Regions from separate parts of the Lactobacillus sp. M0396 genome, predicted to be linked through region 2. Evidence: riboswitches for the same ligand, from Rfam matches in the RefSeq annotation. Region 2 holds a riboswitch; the other holds the start of a gene.
What was found. A riboswitch is a leader RNA that binds a small molecule or an ion and turns the genes downstream of it on or off. The one in region 2 is predicted to bind FMN.

Region 1 (8,842 bases), on a different contig from region 2:
GGAGCAGCAGAGGATTGGAATACTGAGGGCAATTGCTTCTAAGCCGCCAATTGTCTTAATGGATGAACCGTTTAGTGCCCTTGATCCTCTTTCAAGGGCAAATTTGCAAAAACTGGTTGTTGACTTGCATCAACAGCTTCATAACACCATTATATTTGTCACTCATGATATGAATGAGGCGCTGCTTTTAGCGGACAGGATTGGTATTATGAAAGATGGGCAATTATTGCAGGTGGACAAACCAGAAGAGATTTTAAGACATCCTGCAAATGACTTTGTAAGAGACTTTTTTAAAGGCAGTTTGGGCAATAACTTATACGAAACGCCTTTGAGGCAGGCGGCTTTATTTAATAAATATAAAAAAGATGCTTTAAAGTCACTACCTGATATGATGGTAATTAGTGAAGAAGAAACTATCCCCAGGTTGTTGCAGCTGTTGTGCGATCATGAAGCAGTGGCAGTGCAAAATCAAAATAAGGAACTTTTAGGATATATTGATCGGCAGTGGATAGTGGAGTATTTAAATGGTATTAGTAATTTAAACTAAGAAAGCAAGCTGGAAAAATCCAGCTTTTTTAATAAAATAATAAAGTTATGCTTGAATATTAGTAGTTTGTTACAAAATTGTCTAAAATATTAGACATGGATTCTGCTACACTATATTTAGTAGAATAGAAAAACAAAACGAATATAATCAATAAGTAAAAAGAAGGGAAATTAGCCCTATGAAAATTTTAGTTGTTGACGACGATAAAGAAATCGTCGAACTGTTAAGTATTTATCTCAAAAATGAAGGTTATACCCCGGTTGTTGCATACAGTGGCAAGGAAGCAATTACGAAATTAACTACCACTCCGGATATTGCTTTGATGATCTTAGATGTCATGATGCCTAATATGAGTGGGATTGATGTTATCAAGGAAGTTCGTAAAGATTCTGACATTCCTATTATCATTGTGTCTGCTAAAACAGGAGACATGGATAAAATCCAGGGTTTGATTACGGGTGCGGATGACTATGTGTCAAAGCCATTTAATCCATTAGAGGTTATGGCGCGAGTTCGTTCGCTTTTACGTCGCAGTCAAAAACAGGTCAAAGATGATGAACCTGACATTCTTGAAGTTGGACCGCTTATTATTAACCGTGATTCACATGAAGTTAAAACAATTGATGGCAAAGATATTCAGTTAACTGCTTTGGAATTCGGTATTCTGTATCTTCTTGCCAGTCACCCTAATCGTGTATTTTCTGCTGATGAAATTTTTGAACGGGTTTGGCAACAGGAATCGATAGTTTCTGCTAAAACCGTTATGGTGCATGTTTCGCACTTGCGTGACAAGATTCAAACGGCCACAGGCGGCGAAGATATTATTCAGACTGTTTGGGGTGTAGGCTATAAAGTTGAGGCTTAGCTAGATGAAAAAAGAAAGGGTCAAGCTGACAGCTGCTGAAAAAAGCGAGTTGTTTGCTGAAGGCGTTATAACGGTTATTTTGCTGTTATTGTTAAACCTATCGGTGATTATTTTAATCAACTTGACAATTTTACAAAATAAAAACCTGGTTAACGGTATTTATTTTTTAAAAAAGACCATTACTTTTGCTGGTGGACGCCATTTATGGTCTTGGCAAAATACCTTTATTATTTTTATGGGTATTGGCGATTTAATCGTGCTCTACTGGCGCTTAATTCGGCGTTATCATCAAATGCAGTTAAGACACGTTATTTCTGAACTGCATTATATTGCAAAGGGACATTTTGATCATACAATTTCTTTTAAAGTCAAAACAGACTTACAAAAAGTAATTGATTCGATTAATTCATTAGTTGATAGTACAGTCAACGCAATCAATGAAGAAAAGGCGATTGAAAAATCTAAAGATGAACTGATCAGTAATGTTTCTCATGATATCAGAACGCCGTTAACTTCTATCATTGGATATTTAGGATTACTTAAATCGGGGATGTCAGATCCAGCAGATCAGCAAAAATATCTTAATATCGCGTATATGAAAGCTGAACAAATGAAGTCTCTGGCTCATGATCTGCTTGAGTATACAACGTTAAAATCAACAAGTACCAAACTAAATCTGTCTTCTTTACATATTTTTTCTATGTTGGAACAAGTGGCAGCGGGATTTGAATTTGAAGGTCAAGAAAAAGGGATAGTATTTAATATTGAAGCAAGACCTAAGAATTTAACGATTGAAGCCGATGCAGAAAAGTTAGTACGTGTTTACAATAATCTCATCACTAACGCTTTGAAATATGGTACAGGGGCAACACAAATTAATTTGATTGCTAATTTGGTCAACAACAATGAGGTGGAATTACGGGTAGAAAACAATGGTGCCCAAATTCCTGAAGAGTCGTTAAAAAAAATATTTGAACGGTTCTATAGAGTAGAAGGATCTCGGAATACTAAAACAGGTGGTACAGGACTGGGTCTATCAATTACCAAAAGCATTGTTGATCTTCATCACGGCAAAATTCGTTGTGAATCTGATAAAGATTGGACACGTTTCATTATTTGTCTGCCTTTGAACCTAAAGAGTGAAAAAACTCCAGCATAGCTGTGGTATAATTTTGACTGAGATATTAAATAGAGGAGTATAGCATGAGTATTTCTTTAAATACCTGTATTTTAATTTTAAAAGAGCACCATCTGCTTAAATCGAGTGCTGTTCAGGACACCGTCCCATCTAAAATGGAATATGTGTCATATGATTCACGGGATGTTCAAACCAATACACTGTTCTTTTGTAAAGGTGCTGGCTTTCGTCCTACATTTTTGTCAATGGCAAAAGCAAATGGTGCCAACTGTTATGTAGCAGAGCAACCATATCCAGAAGGCAAGGGAATGCATGCACTGATTGTGCGCAATGTTTCTAAGGCAATGGCTCTATTGTCTGCAGCCTTTTTCCGCTTTCCTCAAGATGATTTATATTTAATTGCTATTACTGGTACTAAAGGTAAAACCACTTCTGCTTATTTTCTAAAAGGAATGCTGGATCAAGTCAATGGTGGCAAAACAGCACTGATTTCTTCGGTCAACACAGTTGTAGGTCAGGGAAAAGATGATACTTTTAAATCCAGCTTAACCACTCCTGAATCACTTGATTTGTTCCGTGATATGCGAACGGCTGTGGACAATGGTATGACGCATATGGTTATGGAAGTTTCCAGCCAGGCTTATAAGAAAAATAGGGTGTTTGGACTAACTTATGACTTAGGCTTTTTCTTAAACATTTCACCCGATCATATTGGACCTAATGAGCATCCTAACTTTGCTGATTATCTGCACTGTAAACTGCAATTATTGGTTAATGCGCGCAAGTGTATTATTAACGCTCAGACTGACCATTTTGACGAAGTTTATGCTGCCGCCACGACTACTACTGATCCAGACAGTATCTACTTGTTTGCTGACGAAAAATTTACCAATCCAAACCTAAAACAGATAATTGATTTTCGCTTTGCAACCGAAAAACTTGATATGGCTCAGACTAAATTCCAGGTATTATGTGTCAGTGACAAAGCAAAGCAGCTTAAAATAGCTGGTGATTACCAGTTAAAGATGCTGGGTGACTTTAATGAATCAAACGGTACGGCTGCAGTAATTGGAGCCGGACTGGCCGGAATGAACCATGACGATGCTGCTAAAGGAATTAGTCAAGTAACAGTTCCTGGACGGATGCAGACAGAAGTGACCAAAGACCATGGTGTAGTGGTTGTAGATTATGCACATAACGAAGCTTCCATGATGGCACTTATGGGCTTTATGCAACGTGAATTTAATAATCCAAAAATCATTGTTGTTGTAGGTGCGCCAGGTGATAAAGGAGTGTCCCGTCGACCTGGCTTTAGTCACAGTTTAAATGCATATGCGGATAAGGCTTTTTTAACTACTGATGACCCAGGATTTGAAGATCCAAAAGAAATTGCACAGGAAATTGATGCCGGAATTGATCATTCTAAAGTTGATGTAACAATAGAACTAGATCGTAAGAAGGCCATATATGATGCCATTAATTTATCGAAAAAAGGTGATATTGTCCTGATTTGCGGTAAAGGTGCAGACGGTTTTCAAAAAATACGCGGTGTAGATACACCATATCCATCTGATATTATGGTTGCTCAACAGGTAATTGATGAGCTTGAAGGCAAAAAAGAACACTTTAGAAGTTAGAAAAGCAGGTATAATGAAACATTTTTTTAGTATTATTGGCGGTATGGGCACTATTGCGACTGAAAGTTATGTCCGGATGATTAATCATCGTATCAAAATTACTAAAGATCAGGATTATTTAAATTATATTTTAGTTAATGATGCACAAGTTCCTGATCGTACAGCATATATCAAAGATCCCAGCAAGCCTAATTTCTTCACTGCTTTGCGTGAGGATGTGCTCCAGCAAGCACAACTAAAGCCTGATTTTTTTGTAATGCCATGTAATACGGCTCATTATTGTTATGATGACTTGGCTAAACTGACAGACATACCTTTTTTGCATATGATGCGTATTGCTGTTCATAAGTTTATAACCGATTATCCACAAGAGAGAAAAATTGGTTTAATTGCCACCGAAGGATCAATTTACGATCATTTGTATGAAGATGAGATTAAAGAAGCAGGGCGCGAGGTTGAACTTGGAGGATCTGAGATTCAGCCAATGGTTACTGAACTGATTTATTCAAATATCAAGGAAAAAGGTGTGGTTAATGGCGAACTTTACCACCACATATTGCAAACAATGCATGATCAATATGGGTGCAATGTGATTTTACTTGGCTGTACTGAATTGTCGCTGGCTCAGGAAAAAGCTCCAGATCATCCTTATAACGTTATCGATCCACAGGTAATCTTGGCTGACGTGGCAATTGAACTGGAACTGAAGATACGTGCGGGAATGGATCCAAAAGCAGCTATAAAGAAATATATGTATTAACAGTTGACTGGTGATGCATCTAGATAAAATTTTAAAAACAGTAATTAATTTAGTTACTGCTTTTTAATTTTGAAAATTATTTTTTATTAAGTATGAAATAAGAAAAACCCAGTAAATAGCCTTTATAATTTAACTTAGTAGCTGTCTATAATTTTTAAATAATATTAACAAAAAATTTGCTATTGCCGATATAGGATATCTATATTATACTGGAATAAGTTGAATACGGTTTCTTCGGGGCAGGGTGTAATTCCTTACCGACGGTGACAATTAATGATTGAAGTCCGTGACCCGCGTTTTGCGGTGGAACTAGTGCAAGTCTAGTACCGACAGTTAAAGTCTGGATGGGAGAAGAACAAACAAGATTAGACAGAAAACTCGCGTCGTTATTAAACTTCGCTGAAATCTTATTTGATGAATAAAAAATAAGCCTCGTTGATTATATCAACGAGGTTTTTTAATGCTTAGGAAGTGAAATAGTGCAGGATAGAGATTATATGCAAATGGCAGTCCAAGAAGCTTTAAAAGCCCAGGGAATGACTTGGACAAACCCATTAGTTGGTGCAGTTTTGGTTAAAGATGATCAGGTTTTAGCAACTGGCTACCACCATCAATTTGGCAAAGAACATGCGGAAGTAAATACACTGTCGCACTTAGCAGATCCCAAACAAGCTCGGGGAGCAACTTTGTATGTAACATTGGAGCCTTGCAGTCATTATGGTAAACAGCCACCTTGTTGCAAAAAAGTAGCCGAGGCTGGAATAAAAAAAGTTGTTATCGGTCAGGTCGATCCTCATCAAATTGTGGCAGGTAAAGGCATTAAATATCTTAAAAGTCATGGGGTTCAAACTGAAGTCATTGGTGGCACTGAGAATTTAAATGTTGCGTATAACTTTTTTTATCAGCAAGAAAGACCATTTGTGACACTTAAATATGCAATGTCTATTGATGGCAAAATTAATGCCGCGGGCAAAAGAAGAACACTTTTGACTGAGGACGCGGCTCTACTTGATGTACAAAAATTGCGGTTGCAAAATCAAGCCATTTTAATTGGTGCAAACACATTACGCATCGACAATCCGCTTTTAACTGTCAGAATAAAAAACTTACCACATCCACCTATTAGGATTGTTTTAACTAAGGATGCCAATCGGTTAGACTTTACCAGTCGAATATTTAAGACTCGCGGTCAAATTTGGTTACTGAGTGAAACAAACTTAACTCAAAATGTTGGAGAAAATGTGTGCTGTTATACTGCTAGCAAATGGACACCCCAAAAAATAATCCGGCTTTTGGCTGAACATGAAATTCAATCGTTGTTAGTTGAAGGTGGAAGCAATGTACAGGCCCAGTTTATAGCAACTGATTTGGTGGATGAAATAGTAACATATATTGCCCCTCTGGTGTTGGGTGGCACAGCACTGCCTGCTGTGTACGGACAGGCTTTAACAGAAATAAGTCACTACCAATTATTGGATGTTAAAAGTTTAGGTCAAGACGTAAGAATTCGCGTGAGGAGAAAAGAATGTTTACAGGAATAATTCAAACAACGGGTACGATTACCCGCTTGGAAATTAGTGCGCAACATGCAAGACTAGGTATTTGTGCACCTGAACTGATACAAAAAGATTTGCCTTTGGGAGCAAGTATTGCCGTGAACGGCATTTGTTTAACCATTACTGACTGGAGCGAAGAAGACTTTGCAGTTGATGTAATGCCAGAAACAATGAAAAGAACTAATCTAGGCAAGTTGCAAAAAGGTAGCCTGGTAAATTTGGAGCCTTCATTAGAGCTAAACGGCAAACTTGATGGACATATTGTTGCAGGACACATTGATACAACAGCCGAGCTGGTAAAACGAGTTGAAAACGAAAATTCTGTTGAATTGGAATTTCAAGTACCACATAAGTATGATCCCTTTATTGTTGAAAAAGGATCAATTGCTATTGATGGTATTAGTCTAACAGTCACGATGGCAGAGAATGATCATTTTGGAGTAAGCTTAATACCTTATACCATCCAAAATACTACTTTGGCTCACTATCAGGTAGGCGATAGAGCAAATATTGAAGTGGATATGATTGGTCGCTACGCAGTTAAGCAGATTCAGGCTTGGAAAAAAGAATTTTGATGGAGAAAAAAATGACAGAACAATTGAATGAAAAAATACAAAAAGTATTACAGCATATGTTAAAAGGCGGATTGGTAATTGTGGCTGATTCACCTCAGCGCGAGTCTGAAGGGGATATGATTGGCTTAGCAGAAAAGGTTACACCACAAGCAGTTAATATGATGATTACTAAGGCTCGTGGATTATTGTGCGTACCAATGAGCAAAGCTTATGCCGACCGTTTGCAGTTGAAGCCAATTGAAACGGGTTCGAACGATACTTTTGGCACGGCCTTCACTCTTAGTGTTGATTCCACTGAAACTAAGACGGGAATTTCAGCTTTTGACCGCGCAAAGACTATTAAAAAATTGGCTGATCCTAATAGCCAATGGTCTGATTTTTACCATCCTGGTCATGTTTTTCCGCTAGTAGCTAAAGAAGGTGGGGTATTGGAACGTACAGGTCACACCGAAGCAGCATTAGACTTAGCCAGATTGGCCGGAGTTGCTCCTGTTGGCTTTATCTGCGAATGCATTAAAAAAGACGGAACGATGGCTAGACGTAAAGACTTGAAAGCTTTAGCGGAAGGACTAGGCATTCCTTATTTGACTATTGAAGAGTTAATTGAATACCGCAAAAATCAGGAAAACAAAGATTTGGGGATTGAATCTTTTACTAAGGTTGATTTTCCCACCAAGTACGGTCACTTCCAGCTTGAAGGGTTTAGAGATAAAAAGCATCCCGAAAAGCAGCCTACTTTGTTAATTAGCAAAGGCGAAGTTAAAAAAGGTGAGCCACTTTTGCTGCGGCTTCACAGTGAATGCTTGACAGGGGATGTTTTTGGCTCTAAACGCTGTGATTGTGGCGCTCAGTTGGCTGAAGCATTAACTAAAATTGAAGAAAATGGTTCAGGAGCGGTTTTATACTTGCGTCAAGAAGGTCGGGGAATTGGTCTTGAAAACAAGTTACGAGCCTATAAATTGCAAGATGAGGGTATGAATACGGTAGAAGCTAACCAGCATCTAGGCTTGCCGGTTGATGCTCGTTGCTACAATGTCGCAGCCGAGATCTTACGACAAAAGGGCGTTAGTGAGGTTAATTTGATGACCAATAATCCTGACAAAGTGGCACAATTAGAAAACTATGGTATTAAAGTTGCGAAACGAATACCAGTTGAAGTGGGCATGACTGAAGAAAATAAAAAATATTTAGCGACTAAAAAACATGAAATGAATCATATTTTAAATGAGGTGGATTAATTATGAAAGAAATTAACGGAAACATTGCTCAAGGACAAAATAAAAAGATTGGGATTGTTGTTGCTCAGTTTAATGGTGTGGTAACCGATCGTCTCCTTTCTGGAGCTGTGTCACAATTAAAAAAATCGGGCGTGAAAGATGAAAATATTGTGATTGTGAGAGTACCTGGAGCATTCGAAATTGCCCGTACAGTCAACTGCTTGGCAAAGAGTGGCAAAGTCGATGGCATCATTGCACTCGGAGCAGTAATTCGGGGCGAAACAGCTCACTTTACCTACGTTTGTGAAGGCACTACTTCACAGTTAGCAGCAGCATCAGCAAATGGCACAGTACCAGTGATGTTTGGCGTGCTAATGACTGATACGGTTGCACAAGCAACTGATCGTGCCGGTGGTAAATCAGGCAATAAAGGTGCAGAATGCGCCACGGATGTGCTAGAGGTTTTAAATATAGAAGAGCAAATAAAGCAACTATAAATTTTTAAGTACATTATCGTTAATAAAAAAAGCAAGTCATTTCTAGAATT
Region 2 (8,842 bases):
AAGCAATCCAGCCTTTTGATACGGAAGAATAAGTTTCTACTCTCGACTTTTTTGGACGCTTATAATGCTGATATGGCCCTTTTGAGTTATTATTCATCTGAAAAACCTCCTTACCTAACCTGTTTAATTTTAGCATATTTAACATTTAAGTGGACAAAAAAATCGGTCATTTACTAGACCGATTTACAATATTTTTAAGATTTAATTTTTAAGATTAAAATTTTTCCTTACAAAAGGTTTAAAAGTTCTCAGTACAGTTTCAAATAGTAAATAAACTACGACACCGTTGATTGTTCCTTTTAACAAGTTAAATGGAACTATAATGCCAAAAATGTATGCACTCATTGATGGAATATGTAGCAGTTTACCCAAGTAAACCTTTTCAGTAAAAGAAAGTAAACCAGAATATCCATGTATTGTCGGTAAATTAGGTACAGTAGTTACTGCATAAAAAGGCGTTAAAACCAATGCATTCAGTACAGAAAGTACAAATGCCATAGCTATAATACCGAGAACAATACCTAAAATTGGTTTTAAATATTTTTTAGAAAAATTTTTCTCATCCTTGCTAATATTCTTTGTTAAATAATAAAATGGTAAAGCAAAAGATATTGAAGCTAAAAAAGCTGCTGACTGTCCTACCAAACTAGGTAAAGCAAAGCCTTTATAAATTAAATTAATCAGCATTCTGACAAATGCAATAAAAATACCAGGTCCTGGTCCGAATAAAAATGTCCCAATTGTAATTACGACATCCGAGAAGTCAAACTTTAAGAAACTAGTTACCGGCAATGGTATTTCCAAAAGCATTAATACATAGGCAATTGTACCAATTAAAGTATAAGCCAAAATATTAACTAAATTGTTTCTGCTTTTTTTTTGCAAAATTCTTACCTCCAAAAAAACTCGGTCTGTTGCTCCTAGCAACAGACCGAGTAAAAGTAAGCTTTAGATCTTGGCTTTTAGTTTAGTCTGTCTTCTTTCATCTAGACTCTAACTATCGGTATCTCAATAGATTCCACCACTTTCGTGGGTCGTGGACTTACACCACCGGTCGGGACTTACACCCTGCCATGAAGACAACAAACTTATTTATTAAATTTCACATACTATACTAATCTACGTTTTTTAATCTGTCAACTTCTTCATGAGATAATTCTCGGTATGTTCCTGAGATAAGAGAGTCAAGTGTAAGAAAAGCGTATTTTTCACGAGCTAATTTCTTCACCTGATGGTGAACTGCCTTGAACATTCTTTTTACTTGATGATATTGACCTTCATGAATTGTTAATTGCACTATTTGGTTGTTTTTCTTATGGTCGCTTCTAATGATCTTGACCTTTGCAGGGGCACAGCGATGTCGATCAATTTTGACTCCATGCTTCAGCTGACTGATTTCATCTGGGGTGAGGATTCCAGAAATCTTGGCAACATAAACCTTGGCTACATTGTTTCGCGGATGCATCAATAAATTGGCCAGTTCACCATCATTAGTCATTAAAAGTAATCCAGAAGTATCATAGTCTAGTCTGCCGATTGGATATAGGCGATAAGGCAAATCTTTAAAATAATCGACAACTGTTTTTCTCCCCTTATCATCGTTTGCAGTTGAGACCACTCCTCTAGGCTTGTAAAAGAGATAAGTATGCAAACTTTCTCTTTCAATGGGCTCACCATCAACCGTAATATTACTAAAAGTATCCACTTTAGTACCAAGTTTAGTTACTACATTGCCATCAACAGTGACTCGACCTTCAGAAATCATTTTTTCAGCCTTGCGCCGTGAGGCAATTCCTGCCTCAGCAATTACCTTTTGCAACCGTTCTAAAACCATTATTTTGCTCCTTTTTGAGTTTTTGCAATATTTTTATCTGCTTGACCTTTAGCTGCAAACAAATCTATTTCGCCTTCACTATTGATGCTATCATCTTCGAAATCTTCTATTAATGGTAAATCAGCCAGACTTTGGTACCCAAAGTATTGCAAAAAATACTCACTCGTTACGTACAAATTAGGATGACCCGGAGCATCTTTTTTACCATTAATTTTAACTAATCCACGCCAGATTAACGTTTGCAAAGCCCCAGATGAATTTACGCCTCTGATGTCATCTATTTCTACACGTGTAATTGGCTGCCGATAAGCAATAATAGATAGTATTTCCAACGCCGACTGACTTAAGCTCTTTGATAAATCTTTTTGAAAAAAATTTTCAATTGTTCTACTAACTTCTGGTCTAGTTGTCAATTTGTAAATATCATTGAGATGTTGTATTTGTAATCCTGAATCAGGATTTTTTTGTAGTTTTTCTTGCAAATTTTTGCTTAGTTCGCGCAATGCAGGTTTACCAACCTGCAAAAGTTCACATAAGTTGCTGCTTTCAATGCCATTATCGCCGGCAACATATAATAACGCTTCTAACTGCGCCATTTTACTTATCATTACTACCAACTCTTTCCAAGTTCAGGTCACCAAACATCCTCTTTTGTTTTACCCGAATTTCCTGTTTTTTACAAAGTTCAAGCAGTGCTAGGAACAAACCAATAACATCAGATAAAGTTTTCATTTTTTGACAACAGGCAAAAAAGCTTAACTGCTTGTTTCGCGCCAATTCCTCTTGCAAGAAAGTACTCATCTCTTTGACGGAAGTTTCCTTTACTTCAACTGAAACAATATCTGGCTGTCTGATTTTCAGTCTTTGTAAAATAATAATAAAAGTATTAGCTAATTCAGTAGAAGTAATTTGTCCTTTTGGCAAAGGCTGAATTTTTTTGCTTTCTGGTGCGCTCTCCTCTTTAGCCGCAGTGATCGGGACTTCCTCATTCCGCTTTTTGAAGTATGCTGAAACCTTTTTAAAAACCGAATAAGTGATAAGCTGCTGCACTAATTCATCCCTTGGATCTTCCTGTTCATCATTTTCTTCAGTAAAATCATTTTGCGGAAGAAGAGACTGAGACTTAATTCGCAAAAGCATCGATGACATAACAAAATATTCTCCTGCAATTTTTAAATTAAGTTTTTGCATTTGGTGCAAATAAGCTAGATATTGGCTTGTAATTTGAGCTATTGGAATGTCATAAATGTCAATTTTTTGCACTTTTATTAAATGTAACAGCAGATCCAAAGGACCTTCAAAGTTAGGCAGTTCAAGGGTAAGATTATCACTCATTTTTCTATATCCTTTTTTAGATACTTAATTAAATAAATATATTCAGGAACAGCCGTAATAACTTTGCTGGGATTATTTTGTGCCAACTCTTGAACTGCTTTAGCTTCATACTTAGCTTTACGATAATCAGGAGCAAAAGAAATATAACGAATGATTACAAAATGTTTACTTGATTGTGTACCTACCACCCCTATAAAATTAGGAGCCTTTGAACGATAGAGATATAAGCAAAACTCAGCACTGCTTTTATTTAATTGAATTTCATCCTTGAGATTAGCCAGATTTTTAAAATCAGAGAGATAAGATAATAAGCCCATAGCTACCTTTTCCTTATCATTTTTACATTCAATTAGCATTTAATCACCTTATGTTCGAGGATGCGTTTTTTCATAAACTTGTAAAATATGTTTTTGAGACAAATTTGTATAAATTTGAGTTGTACTAATATCTGAATGTCCCAAAATTTCTTGGACAACACGTAAATCTGCCCCATTTTCCAATAAATGTGTTGCAAAAGTATGTCTTAAAGTATGTGGAGTAACATTTTTTTGAATACCAGCCATTTTACAATAATGCTTAATAATTTGCCAAACGGCTTGTCTTGTTAAAGAGCTTCCCCTACTATTAAGAAAAACAAAATCAGTATTTTTGCCAATTTTTAATATTAATGGATCACGAACTTTTTCCTTATAGCTGTCTATCCAACTTAAAGCTACTTCACTAATTGGAATTAATCGCTCTTTTGATCCCTTGCCAAAAACTTTGACCAATTTCAGTTCTTCATGCAAATCAGTAAATTTGAGGTTAATTAATTCGCTTACTCTAATCCCAGTTGCATACAAAGTTTCAAGTAAGGCTCTATCACGTAAACCTAATTTCTTTTTTGTATCAGGTTGCTCAAGCAAATTATTAACTTCATTAACTGTCAAAGCGACTGGCAAAGTACGACGCTTTTTAGGTGAGTCTATTTCAAGCATTGGATTTAGTTTCTGAATATTCTGTCTTACCAGCCACTGGTAGAACTTTCGCAAACTGGTAATTAAGCGGCTAATAGAACTTGTGGCCTTTTTTTGATCGCGTTGTTCTGCCAAAAAAGCATCGATGTCAACAGCTTGTGTAGGCCAGGAAGTTAAATTTTCTTTTTGAAGAAAACTTATAAAAGAAGTTAAATCCTGCCTGTATGCTGTAATTGTGTTATTACTCAGACCACGTTCAACCTGACTATATCTTAAATAATCTTCAACTTGTTCTGATAAATTAGTCATTTTGGGCATCTTCTGGATCTTTTAATAATGAGATGGAACCAGCATTTTTGTCTTCCTTTATGTATTTAGCTTTAAGCAAGTGTCCTAAAGCTCTCTTAAAAGCTGATTTAGAAATACCAAAATAATTTTTAATATCCTGTGCGTCAGATTTATCGTAAAAAGGTAAGGTCTTATCTCTCTTTCTACGCAAACTCATTAAAATCATTTGTGCATCATCATCAATTTCCTCAAAAGCTCGTGGCAAAGTACTCAGATTCAAGCGACCATATTGGCTGATACCAACCACCCTGCCTCTGAATTGTTCCCCCAAACGCAAAGGACGTGCCATTTGTGATGGATGAACGAAGCCTAAATAATACTCCTTGGTGATTATAAATGCACCTACTTCACGAGCAGAATATACAGTACCAAAAATATCTTTATTCTTCATATCACCAGGAAAATGAGCTGCCAACTGTTCAAAAATATTTTCATCCGCCAATTTTGCCCAAATACGATTTTTTTCATCTGTTTCAAGGTGAACCAAAAGCTGATCTTCAGGTTGGGGCCAACGCTCTTTGTCATAAGGTAAGTCATCCATTGAAATTACGACATCTTTATCTGGCAAGCCAATATCGACGAAGACACCTAGGTTATATTTAACTTCGGTAACTTTGCTCCAGCCATATTGGTCTTGTTGAACAAAGGGTAAAAATTGCGTCATTTCACGATTATGTTGCTTATCATCGTATAAAAATCCCTTAATTTGATCTCCGAGCTGTGGCTTTTCTTCTTGTGTGATTTCTTTTCTTTTCAGTTCATAAGTAATACCGTCAATTTGAACAAAAAAAGATTCTTCGTTTTGGTCTATTATTTTTCCAGTTGCAATTGTGCCAAGCATGATTTTTCTCCTAAATCTAGAATGGGATCTGATAACAAGTATATCATTTTAAAGGAATAAATTGACATTAGTCAATCTAAATTTACTTCTGATCTCTCTAAATTCTAAACCAAACAAAAATAGCCAGTAATAAGCACTGGCTATTTTAATTCTTGCTTTTAATTAAAGATTTGAAACTTCGCCTTGATAAATAGCACCACGACGAGCATCAACAGTAATAGTAATACCACTGCCAATCTTTTCAGTTGCATCAGTAACTCCAACTACAACTGGAATTCCTAATGACAAACCTACAACAGCCGCGTGTGAAGTTAAGCCCGAGGCTTCAACAACTAAACCTGATGCCTTCTTAATTGCCGGCATGTAATCAGGATCAGTGGTCTTAGCAACTAAAATGTCGCCTTCTTTTGCTTTGCTAATAGCTTCTTCGGCACTATTAACAACAACTGTCTTACCGACAACAGAACCATTGCCAACACCAAGTCCCTGAGCCAATTTGCTACCGATGATCTGTAGTTTCATTAAGTTGGTTGTACCTGAATCACCAACAGGAACACCAGCAACGATAATGACCAAATCGCCATCTTTAACATAACCTTGCTCTTTAGCAACTCTAGCTGCTACATCAAACATATCATCAGTAGAAGCTGGTTTATCAGTCAGCATGGGCTGAACACCCCAAGAAATACCAAGTGAATGCTGGATCTTTTCATCAAAAGTTAATGCCAAGATGTTTGCGTTTGGACGGTACTTAGAAATCATTCTAGCAGTATAACCAGAATTAGTAGCCGTAATAATAGTCTTAACTCCTAATTCTTGGGCTGTCCGTACAACAGATTCCCCAATAGCTTCAGTAACATTCGAGCCCTTATATTCTTCAAATCTTTGAAGAGCTAGAGTATTGCGCTTAAGAAGCTCTTGTTCAGTTCTTTCATCAATTTCGGCCATAGCAGAAACAGCTTTAACTGGGTACAAACCATTAGCTGATTCACCAGAAAGCATAGTTGCATCAGTACCATCGAGAACTGCATTAGCAACATCGGAAACTTCAGCACGAGTTGGGCGAGGATTTTCTTGCATTGAGTCAAGCATTTGAGTAGCAGTAATAACAGGCTTACCAAGTGCGTTTGCCCTCTTGATTAAATCTTTTTGAACAAATGGCACATCAATAAACGGAATTTCGACACCCATGTCACCACGGGCTACCATTAAACCATCTGAAACTTGTAAGATTTCATCTGCATTATCAATACCTTCTTGTGACTCAATCTTAGGATAAATCTTAACATAATCACAGCCAGCATCTTCACAAAGCTTACGAATATCAAGAATGTCTTGCGCCTTACGTGCAAACGAAGCAAAGATAAAGTTAATGCCGTGAGCTAAACCAAACTTGATGTCATCAGTGTCTTTTTCAGTAATTCCTGGGAGGCGAATTTCGACACCAGGTGCATTAACACCTTTCTTAGAACCGATAACACCCGTATTTTGAGCTTCACAAACTAATTCTTTCTTTTCTTCGTCTTTTTCTTTAATTAATAAGTCAACTAAACCATCATCAATTAAAACGTGACCACCAACGTGAGTATCACCATAAAGACCTTCGTAAGTAACGTGAATCATGTCCTTGTTACCAGGCTTAGAATCATCCATCGACACACGAATTTGGTCTCCAGTATTAATGGTAAATTTGCCACCTTCTTGATCAGTGGTTCTAATCTCAGCACCTTTGGTATCCAATGCAATACCAAGTACTAAGCCAGTTTCTTTTTCAACTTGACGAACCATTTTCATCCGTGAAAGATGCTCAGCATGGTCACCATGTGAAAAGTTGAAACGAAATACATTTACGCCTGACTTGGCCAAAGCTGTAATAGTTTCAATATCATTTGAAGCTGGCCCTAAGGTACTAACAATTTTAGTTTTCTTCATTATTTAAAAATCTCCCCAAAATCGACTAATTATTTAGTCATTTCTTCATTAATATCAATTAACGATTCTTCACTGGCATGCTTTTCATCAAAAAGATCAAGAATATCATGGGTTTCTAATTGTCCATTCTCCATGCCGACAGCTAAACCGCCTTTACCATCAAGAAGTAACTTAACCGCATAATTTCCCATTTTTGTAGCATTAATCCTATCAGTAACCGTTGGCGCGCCACCGCGCTGCATGTGACCAATTACATTAGCCCTGCAATCGAATTCGCCGTATTTTAGAAGTTCTGTTCTAAAATCAGCGGCATCCATGACACCTTCAGCCAATATGATAATACCATTATCTTTGCCATCTTTAAAACCGCGCTTTAATCTTTCAGCAATTGCTTTAATGTCATAACTTCTTTCTGGAACAACAATTGCATCAGCACCACTTGCCAAACCAACACGCATAGCAATGTCGCCACAATTACGACCCATAACATTAACGACAAAAACACGATGATGACTGCTGGCAGTATCACGAATTCTATCAATGGCTTGCATTGCCGTATTGCAGGCAGTGTCAAGTCCGATAGTATAATCAGTGTATGGAATATCATTATCAATTGTTCCTGGCAAACCAATAGAGTTAATCCCTAAACGAGTCAATGCCAGTGCACCATGATAAGAACCATCACCGCCTATAACAATTACAGTATCAATATCATGCTTTTTTAATTGCTCAACCCCTTTTTCTTGCACTTCTTTTTGTGCAAACTCAGGGTAACGGGCACTATAAAGAAAAGTACCGCCCATGTTGATCATATGATCAACATTTTCAGCAGTCAAAGTAACAAAGTCACCTGCTACAAGCCCGGCATAACCATAACGAATACCAACAACGCCAAGTCCGTGATGAATAGCAGTTTTTGTAACAGCCCTAACAGTTGCATTCATGCCAGGAGCATCGCCACCGCTCGTTAAAATTCCAATTCGCTTCATGAATTCACCTCATCAAGATTTATTGTGTAATTTCTCACATCCACTAAATTTTAACATTCTTTCACGAAAAAATCTCACAAAAAATGATTAAAGTTCTTGATTTGACAGTCTTTTTCGATGTTAGCGTTAACATCAGCAATTTGTTCACGCTTACTCAAAAAAACTCTACTCTTTTAAATTTACAACTTTTAAATTAGTTAAAATATATTGTTTTTTACTTGAGTCGAAACGATCATTCTGAACTTTAACGCCTAATAAATAAATATTACCCTCCTTTAAATTCGATTGAATTTTATCATAAACATGAGGAAAAATTACAATATCCTGCTTACTGGTTGTGTCAGCAAAACTGCCAAAAGCCATTGTTTGACCCTTTTTGGTCCTCACAAGTTTTAATGACATCAGTTTGCCAACAGCTATTCCACCGTCATGAATTTGAAACTCATTTAATGGTTTAGCATTAAACTTCTGAGCATATTTTTGAACTGTAATTAATGGAGAAGTGAGTGTAGAAAAACCTAAAGTTTTTTCTTCCATCAAAGCCAATTCTTGTTTGTTAGGTTCTTTAGCGGGCTTAATAGGAACGCCACCTAGCCCTTCTGACAAA

Region 1: linked by a shared signal. The riboswitch ahead of ribD (bifunctional diaminohydroxyphosphoribosylaminopyrimidine deaminase/5-amino-6-(5-phosphoribosylamino)uracil reductase RibD) and the one ahead of H3T43_RS00430 (ECF transporter S component) in region 2 are both predicted to bind FMN.

The regions. Positions count from the first base shown of each region.
Region 1 is NZ_JACFQE010000005.1:179,578-188,419, forward strand. It holds gene H3T43_RS07515 (ABC transporter ATP-binding protein) at 1-547, shown strand, start outside; gene H3T43_RS07520 (response regulator transcription factor) at 726-1,412, shown strand; gene H3T43_RS07525 (cell wall metabolism sensor histidine kinase WalK) at 1,417-2,571, shown strand; gene H3T43_RS07530 (UDP-N-acetylmuramoyl-L-alanyl-D-glutamate--2,6-diaminopimelate ligase) at 2,616-4,187, shown strand; gene H3T43_RS07535 (aspartate/glutamate racemase family protein) at 4,201-4,947, shown strand; FMN riboswitch at 5,174-5,307, shown strand; gene ribD (bifunctional diaminohydroxyphosphoribosylaminopyrimidine deaminase/5-amino-6-(5-phosphoribosylamino)uracil reductase RibD) at 5,427-6,488, shown strand; gene ribE (riboflavin synthase) at 6,473-7,078, shown strand; gene ribA (GTP cyclohydrolase II) at 7,090-8,316, shown strand; gene ribH (6,7-dimethyl-8-ribityllumazine synthase) at 8,319-8,792, shown strand.
Region 2 is NZ_JACFQE010000001.1:81,708-90,549, reverse strand. It holds gene H3T43_RS00435 (LysM domain-containing protein) at 1-97, opposite strand, end outside; gene H3T43_RS00430 (ECF transporter S component) at 202-888, opposite strand; FMN riboswitch at 971-1,085, opposite strand; gene H3T43_RS00425 (pseudouridine synthase) at 1,115-1,834, opposite strand; gene scpB (SMC-Scp complex subunit ScpB) at 1,834-2,442, opposite strand; gene H3T43_RS00415 (ScpA family protein) at 2,432-3,169, opposite strand; gene H3T43_RS00410 (reductase) at 3,166-3,525, opposite strand; gene xerD (site-specific tyrosine recombinase XerD) at 3,535-4,434, opposite strand; gene H3T43_RS00400 (S1 RNA-binding domain-containing protein) at 4,427-5,314, opposite strand; gene pyk (pyruvate kinase) at 5,477-7,246, opposite strand; gene pfkA (6-phosphofructokinase) at 7,276-8,235, opposite strand; gene H3T43_RS00385 (DNA polymerase III subunit alpha) at 8,401-8,842, opposite strand, start outside.